2 regions of the Agarilytica rhodophyticola genome follow, and region 2 is predicted to be linked to the other one. Evidence: riboswitches for the same ligand, from Rfam matches in the RefSeq annotation. Region 2 holds a riboswitch; the other holds the start of a gene.
The links. Region 2 has a riboswitch for thiamine pyrophosphate ahead of BVC89_RS01350 (TonB-dependent receptor). Riboswitches for the same ligand answer to the same signal wherever they lie in the genome.

Region 1 (4,199 bases), 1.1 Mb from region 2:
ACATGGAATGTACCCAGCGGCAAGTTTGTCAGCAATTGGTTAGCGCACAATATGCCGGACAAAGAAAACATTTGTATCACCCATAATGACTTTCGCTTTGACAACTTAGTGCTTGATGAAAATGATCCGACAAAAATCATTGGTGTATTAGACTGGGAGTTAGCAACTTTAGGTGACCCTTTGATGGATCTTGGTAATAGCCTAGCCTACTGGGTGGAAGCTGACGACGATTTTCTAGCACAATCGACACGTCGCCAACCAACACACCTCAAAGGTATGTTAACCCGACAAGAAGTGATCCAGTATTATTTGGAAAAAACTGGGTTTAATGTTGATAATTTTACTTTTTACGAGGTTTATGGGTTATTTCGCTTGGCTGGAATTGCTCAACAAATTTATTACCGCTACCATCATAAGCAGACCCGTAATCCCGCGTTCAAAAATATGTGGTTTTTTGTCCATTATCTTTTGTGGCGCTGTCGTAAAGCAATTAAACGAGTAGCCTAGATGACCAGTATCTATTTAATTCGTCATGGCCAAGCGTCTTTTGGCCAACAAAATTATGATCAGCTTTCACCTCTTGGCAAGCAGCAGTCAAGGCGCCTTGGTGAATCCTTACAACAACGTTTGGGGCATTTCGACCGGGTATGCTTGGGCAGTATGTTTCGCCATAGACAAACAGCAGCCGAATGTTTAGAGGCAATGGGTCAAGACACGCCTGATGGTGAATGGGATTGCAATTCAGGATGGAATGAATACGATCATCAAAATATTCTCGCACAATTAAACCCCGAGTTCGCTACTGTAAGCGGCATTCAAGCTTATGTTAGCCAGCAGGCAGATACCAAGCATGCATTTGAAAAACTATTCAATGATGCCATTAGTCGCTGGATGAGCGGAGAGTACGATGGGGAATACTCTGAAGCTTGGCCCGTCTATCAAAAACGTATTAAGCAGGCGCTTGCAAAGACTATAGAAAAAAATCCCAATGCCGAGAAAATAGCAGTATTCACTTCCGGAGGAGCTATTTCCGTTATCAGCCAATACCTGCTTGGCGTGGCGCCTGAACATTTTATGAAACTAAACTGGACATTATTAAACTGCGGTGTAACAAAATTAGTAACAACAGGCAGTCGGCTATTTGTTGCCTCACTAAATGAACATACACATTTTGAAGGCCAGCACCAATCATTAATAAGTTATAAATAATAATAAAGACGACCATTATGAGTAGACAAAACATCTTAATTACAGGCGCAAGCTCAGGTCTAGGTAAGGGTATGGCGATAGAATTCGCCAAAATGGGGCGCAACCTCGCATTATGTGCTCGGCGTTTCGAAAGATTAGAGGAATTAAAAAAGGAATTACTCGATATCAACCCCAACATAAAAGTGGAAATACGCTCCTTAGATGTTGATAACTCAGACCAAGTATTCGAAGTATTTAAAGCATTTAAAGAAGATTTTAAAACACTGGATCGAATAATTGTCAATGCAGGCATGGGCAAAGGCGCTTCCATAGGGACAGGGTATTTTTATGCCAACAAACAGACAGCTGTGACAAACTTTGTATCTGCATTGGCTCAATGTGAAGCTGCAATGGAAATTTTTCGCGAACAAAACGCAGGTCACTTGGTTACTATATCTTCTGTCAGCGCAATTCGAGGTGCACGCAGGGCACTTAATGTTTATGCCGCCACCAAGGCAGCATTGACATCTATGAGTGAGGGTATGCGAATCGATGTATTAGCAACACCTATAAAAGTATCCACTGTTCACCCTGGTTTTATTCGCAGTGAGCTTAACGAAAAAGTCAAAAAAGTCCCATTTATGGTGGACACAGAAACAGGCTGCAAAGCCATAGTAAAAGCTATCGAAAAAGAAGGTGCAAATAGCTATGTCCCCGCTTGGCCATGGCTACCAATACGTTATGTGCTTAGTATAGCGCCTCTTTCTTGGCTCAAAGTCTTGGCTTAAAATGTTTAGCAAGGGCCTAACGGCCCTTAGCATCATTGTTATATTTTCTCGTTAATTCTTCTAATTTTTAGCATTGCCGTCTTAATCTCGCAATGAATTCTTCACCAAAACTCTTGTCACGTAAAAATTAGATTAGGGCATGCCAACAGCCCTGTCCAAATCTCTATTCCTACCGGTTGCATAGATTAAATTCTTAGGTAAAAGCTGACTGCATAAACAAACTTAAAGTTGCTGACTCAGGCAATAGCTATTTACAAATGCAAAAAAGAAGATCTATAATCTCATCCACTCGCGGGGTGCCATGTGCTGAGATGTACCTTATTTGAATCACTCGCTTAGACTCACTGTTTAGTTGAGATGTATTTTTACAAACCCGCATAACCTGATCCGATTAGTATCGGCGTAGGGACGAGTTTCATTTATTGCAAATAAAGCATCTTAAATTCATATATGATCATAGAGCTATAAATCTACATATGAATTTATAATAGATAAAAAGAGTGGCAGCAGTTTATTACACTTATTACGTAAAAAAATAATGAGTGTAAATTGAGAAAGGCTTTAGAAAAGTAAATTTACTTAAGTTCTGACTCTGCTTTCACACTATAAACGGCTTAAAGATTGATTAGCTAAAGAACTGATCAAAGGCCAACTTATAAAAACTCGCTTTGCTTTGTGATAATACACTTCCCTATCGCCGTATTATTAATTTATTTAACGGCGAAAGATATGAATACTCCTGAATTTCTCAAAAGCGAATCTGATACAGATACAGTTAAAAGCAGTATCTCAACCACACCATTACCTGCGAGTAAAAAAATATATTCTCAGGCATCAATTGACGGTGTGGAAATTAAAGTTCCGATGAGAGAAATTGCCTTAACCGATGGCACTACCACTGCCGTATATGATACTTCAGGCCCCTATACAGATGAAAACGAAGCCATCGATATTCATCGCGGTCTAAAAGATATCCGCTCCCAATGGATACAGCAACGAGGAGATGCTGAGCATTATCAAGGGCGAGAAATTAAAGCGATTGACAATGGTTTTGAAGACGCAAGCAAGGCTTTTCCATTTAATTCTCCTGAATTACAACGCCAACCTTGTCGCGCTAAAACAGGAAAAAATGTTTCTCAAATGCACTATGCTCGCCAAGGTATTATCACGGCAGAAATGCACTACATTGCGATTAGAGAAAACCAATTACGCGAAGCAATAAATAACGAATTTAACACCGAAGAAAGACAAAAGCGCCTGCAAGGAAATCCAATGGGAGCTAAGCTTGCACCTATAACAGCAGAATTTGTGCGCAAAGAAGTAGCAGAAGGACGAGCGATTATACCCGCAAATATTAACCATACTGAACTTGAGCCAATGATTATTGGCCGCAATTTCTTAGTAAAAGTGAATGCTAATATAGGTAATTCAGCATTAGATTCTGATATTGAGCAGGAAGTAGAAAAATTAGTTTGGGCAGTTCGCTGGGGCGGCGATACGGTAATGGATTTATCTACTGGCAAGCATATTCACTCCACGAGAGATTATATTATTCGCAACTCGCCCGTACCTATCGGCACCGTACCCATTTATCAGGCACTAGAAAAAGTTAACGGTGTGGCCGAGGATTTAACTTGGGAGATTTTTCGCGATACTCTGATTGAACAAGCCGAACAAGGTGTCGATTATTTTACTATTCACGCTGGCGTCCGTTTAGCTTTTATTCCCTTGACGGTTAACAGGGTTACGGGAATTGTTTCCCGTGGCGGCTCGATTATGGCTAAGTGGTGTATCGCCCACCACCAGGAAAACTTTCTCTATACCCACTTTGAAGAAATTTGTGAAATCATGAAAGCCTATGATGTAAGTTTTTCTCTAGGCGATGGTCTGCGCCCAGGCTCAGCGGCAGATGCAAATGATGAAGCACAATTTGCAGAATTAATTACCTTAGGCAAACTGACAAAAATAGCATGGGAACATGATGTTCAAGTGATGATTGAAGGTCCAGGACATGTGCCAATGCATCTAATCCAGGAAAATATGGACATGCAACTTAAACACTGTCACGAAGCCCCCTTTTATACACTTGGGCCATTAACTACTGACATTGCACCAGGCTATGATCATATTACCAGTGGCATTGGCGCCGCCATGATCGCGTGGTACGGGTGTGCAATGCTCTGCTATGTTACTCCCAAGGAGCATTTAGGTTTGCCTGATAAA
Region 2 (4,199 bases):
AAAGGTCTGTATCTTAATATCATCGAAGCTATTAAGGTGTTCAATAGTTTTCTTTATTGGCGTTAAATAAGATTCGTTAAATGGATAAAGAGTTAGTTCAACACTTAGTATCATTACACTATTCCTCAATGGAAAACCTGTTTAAAAATCCAACATACGCCATAGCTTATTCAAAGTTAAGTGTGGCGCTAATACCAATAACGCGAGGAGCACCAAGTTGATAATAGGGTTCTGTTTGATAAAAGTTTTGCGGATTATTACCAAAACTACCAAAACCTCGAATAATGGTATCTTCATCAGTTAAATTGCGCCCCCAAAGTGCCAATTGCCAAGAATCTCGCTGATAAGTTAGCCGAGTATTCCACAGAACATAAGATTCTGTTTGCTCTTCATGCCTTGCTGACAAGAAAAAGCTATCTTTAGCTTCTGCATCAATACGCCATGACAAATAGGGCAACACATCAAATTCCACTCCCACAGCAGCTTGATAACTAGGTGCGTGGGGCTGCTCTCGTCCTTCTAAATCCACTGGAGTCCCTGTATCAGCGTTGGCATTGGCGTGACTAAAATTTAAAAAATCACGAAACTCAGTTTCCAATAAACCAAGGTTGACCCAACTACGAGTACGCTCATTAATATAGTAGTTTACTTCTAATTCCAAACCATAGTTAACACCTGCAGCTGCATTACCAATAAAATCAGTAAAAGAGCAAGGACAATCACCGTTAACTTCACCAGAATCTCGGCTGGTGACTAAAGATTGCCGTACTTGGATATCGTCTCTATCTTGATAAAACAAACTTATTTGAGAATCGAGCTTACCACTTAGCCAAGTAGCTTTATGGCCAAGTTCGAAATTCCACATAAACTCGGTATCAAAAATAATAGGGATTAAATCGTTTCCGCTAGCATCTAGGGGACCTGGAATATTATTACCACCAGCTTTATAGCCACGAGAAACAAGACCGTAAAATAAATGATCTTCTATACCGCGATATTCAAGTGCAAGTTTACCGCCAGCAAAATCTTCATTATTTTCGATAACATTATTATTGCTATCAGAATAATCGGCTTTACGTGTCTCGGCACGAAGTCCAACAATCAACGATAGAGTATCGCCTAAGGGCACACCCAATTGTCCATAGGCCGCTATATTTTTGGTTTCGAAATTACTTCCAAATAGCGTAATTTCGGGATTAACAATAGGGCCGTAAAAGCTATCACCATTAGGATCGTTATTGGTGTAGGTCCTCAGCAAATCCACATCTTGCGCACGATAATAAATACCGGATACCCAAGATAGCTCACCTTCATCAGAGTTTGATACTAAACGTGAATCGAGAGAAATATTTTTATTATCCCGCTGATAATTGTCAAAGGTAGAATACTGAAAGAAAGCACAGGAGGAATCTATTGCGCAAACGGTTCGAAAACTCCAGTCCTCGTCAAAACCGTATTCTAAGTCGGAATCCGCAGCACTTAGGTTGGTTTCCCACTTAAAACTGTCAAAGCCTGCATAATCAAGCCCCAAAGCCAATGCCCGAGTATTAACACGGTCGTGGCCGGGTTGATCTGTGATCGTTTGACGATTACTTTCATAACTAAAAGCATCATAACCGTTGTCGGCATCAACAATATAACTTGTGAACTTAATCAACGTATCATCATTAGCCTGCCAATGTAGCTTAGTGCGGATTGTTGTCTCGTCAATATTCTCAGTATTGTCACGATTTAAATGAACATTAGAGGTATAACCATCACTTTGATTTTTTGATAGCGCGATACGCATGGAAATATCATCGCTGACAGGGCCACTAATCACTTGCTCATATTGGCGAGTATTAAACTCTCCGAGTGCTAAACGAAGGCTGCCTCCAGACTCAGAAGGATCTTGCGAGACTATGTTAATTAATCCAGCTAAAGCGTTAGCACCGTACAAAGTGCCTTGAGGACCACGCAACACTTCAACTTGTTTTATATCTAGAGTTGTAGCGGCGCCACCAACCCCGGTAAAATCAATACCGTCAATGATCAATCCTACCGAAGGGTTAATAGGGTCGACAAACTGACTACGTTCCCCGATACCTCGAATTTGAAAGAAACGACCACGGGAAGCACCAGAGGAAAAATTAACATTAGGGATAATATTTAATACATCTTCCAAATGACTCGCTTCACGAGCACGCAATTGAGCCTGTCCAATAATACTGACGCTTGTAGCAGTATCTAACACAGTCTTTTCATGAAACTCGGCATTCACCACCACTTCTTCTAGGGGTTTTTCCTGATAAGCTGCCAAGGCAGATCCGGCGGTAAATAAAGTAATTGCAGGTAATGTTCGATAAAATTTCAAGGATGGCCCTCGGTTTGTCAACAAAAAGACCCGGAGAGCAGCAGTTTGATAAGCTAAAGAAGCACCGCGTTAACGGCCACTCGTGCGCCGTTATTAAAAAAGGATGGCTGATCTTAAATCCTATCCCTACGCCAGAATTAACCGGATCAGGTTCAAAGGGTTTGAATGCTTATTCATCTCAGGCGAATACACTATGTAAAGACGCCACCCCTCAGGAGTAGCTGATTTTAACTTTTTGTTATTAACCTAGCAATCAAAAACCAGCATAGCTGTACGAGGTTTTTTGAGTTTCAACGTTTCTTTATAGAATCAGCCCGCGAAGATGTTGAGCCCACACGACGCCAAGCTTCATATTCTTCACCATTACGCCAGGTTACGCCGATGTACTCTTCCCAGTGATCGCCACTGTTACTATTGTTACCATTGCTAATACGGTAACGGTAACGACCACCACCACAACCTCCTGCACCAAAAGCCATTTGGCAAACCTTTAACACAATATATTCTCCGTCATAGCTAAAACCATCTTCAAGATTTTTGCATGTACCCATAAACTGCTTTGGCACAGAAAATATGTTTACTAAAGACTCTTTGCCCGCTACCTGTTTGATTGTAAATACCGAACATCCCTTGGAAAAATACTGTACGTCACCAACTTTGAGCTGTGACATATTCACCCTGGAAACACCACTTGGAATAAAAGTACGCTTTAAATCCTGAGCTATGTCTTTAAGCTGATATAGGAAATATCCTGCAACACATATCAGCAGTAGCAAAGAAAAGAAGATAGCCAATAAGAAGTATTTTATAAATTTAACTTTTTTGCTTGGCATTTACTTACGTGGGACATGAATATGCATAGTTTCTTTAACTTCCTCCATTACCACATAACTGGTGGATTCTTGCACTCCAGGCAAGGTGAGCAAAGTATCACCAAGAAAGTCTCGGTATGCTCTCATATCAGCAACACGGGCTTTTATCAGATAGTCGAAATTACCGGATACCAAATAACATTCTTGCACTTCATCTAGTGCCGCTGCAGCGCGCTTAAACTCGGCAAATATATCTTGCGACGTTCTCGATAGGCGGATTTGCACAAATACCACTAACGCCGCTCTTAGTGCCGCCGGGTCAAGTATAGCAGTGAAGCCCTTGATCACCCCTTGGCGCTCTAATTTCTTAACACGCTCCATGCAAGGAGTAGTGGTTAAACCGACACGGCGAGCTAGTTCCGAATAGGTGATACGCCCCTCCCGTTGTAGTTCGCGTAAGATATTACGGTCAATCTTACTGAGGTTTACACCATCAAGACTCTCATTAGTAGGTATTTTTTCTGTCATTTGTAGTTTTATTAGTTAATTTTTCTGAATAATTACAATATTAGAGAAATAATTCTTTTTGGCAACAATTATAATTTTTGCGTTCGTAAAACATACAATATTGGGAGGCTTAGGCCATGTTAATCGGTGTACCTAAAGAGATTAAAAACCATGAATACCGTGTCGGTTTGACGCCTGCCGGTGTACAAGAACTAACTGAAGCTGGTCATGATGTCATTATTCAGACTATGGCCGGAGACGCCATCGGTTTTATTGACAATGACTACGTTGCAGCAGGAGCAGAAATTGTAGGCAGCGCAGAAGAAGTATTTGAACGCGCTCAGATGATTGTAAAGGTGAAAGAGCCACAGCCAAATGAATGCAAAATGCTACGAGCTGAACAGACGCTTTTCACATACTTACACTTGGCCCCAGACCCAGAACAAGCCAAATTACTACTCGCCTCAGGTGCAACCTGTATCGCTTATGAGACAGTAACTGACGCTAATGGCGGCTTACCACTACTA

Region 1: linked by a shared signal. The riboswitch ahead of thiC (phosphomethylpyrimidine synthase ThiC) and the one ahead of BVC89_RS01350 (TonB-dependent receptor) in region 2 are both predicted to bind thiamine pyrophosphate.

Annotation. Positions count from the first base shown of each region.
Region 1 is NZ_CP020038.1:1,369,644-1,373,842, reverse strand. It holds gene BVC89_RS05860 (phosphotransferase family protein) at 1-507, shown strand, start outside; gene BVC89_RS05855 (histidine phosphatase family protein) at 508-1,209, shown strand; gene BVC89_RS05850 (SDR family oxidoreductase) at 1,227-1,976, shown strand; TPP riboswitch at 2,259-2,402, shown strand; gene thiC (phosphomethylpyrimidine synthase ThiC) at 2,706-4,199, shown strand, end outside.
Region 2 is NZ_CP020038.1:316,789-320,987, reverse strand. It holds gene BVC89_RS01355 (YkoF family thiamine/hydroxymethylpyrimidine-binding protein) at 1-114, opposite strand, end outside; gene BVC89_RS01350 (TonB-dependent receptor) at 167-2,353, opposite strand; TPP riboswitch at 2,460-2,575, opposite strand; gene BVC89_RS01345 (hypothetical protein) at 2,644-3,024, opposite strand; gene BVC89_RS01340 (Lrp/AsnC ligand binding domain-containing protein) at 3,187-3,693, opposite strand; gene ald (alanine dehydrogenase) at 3,810-4,199, shown strand, end outside.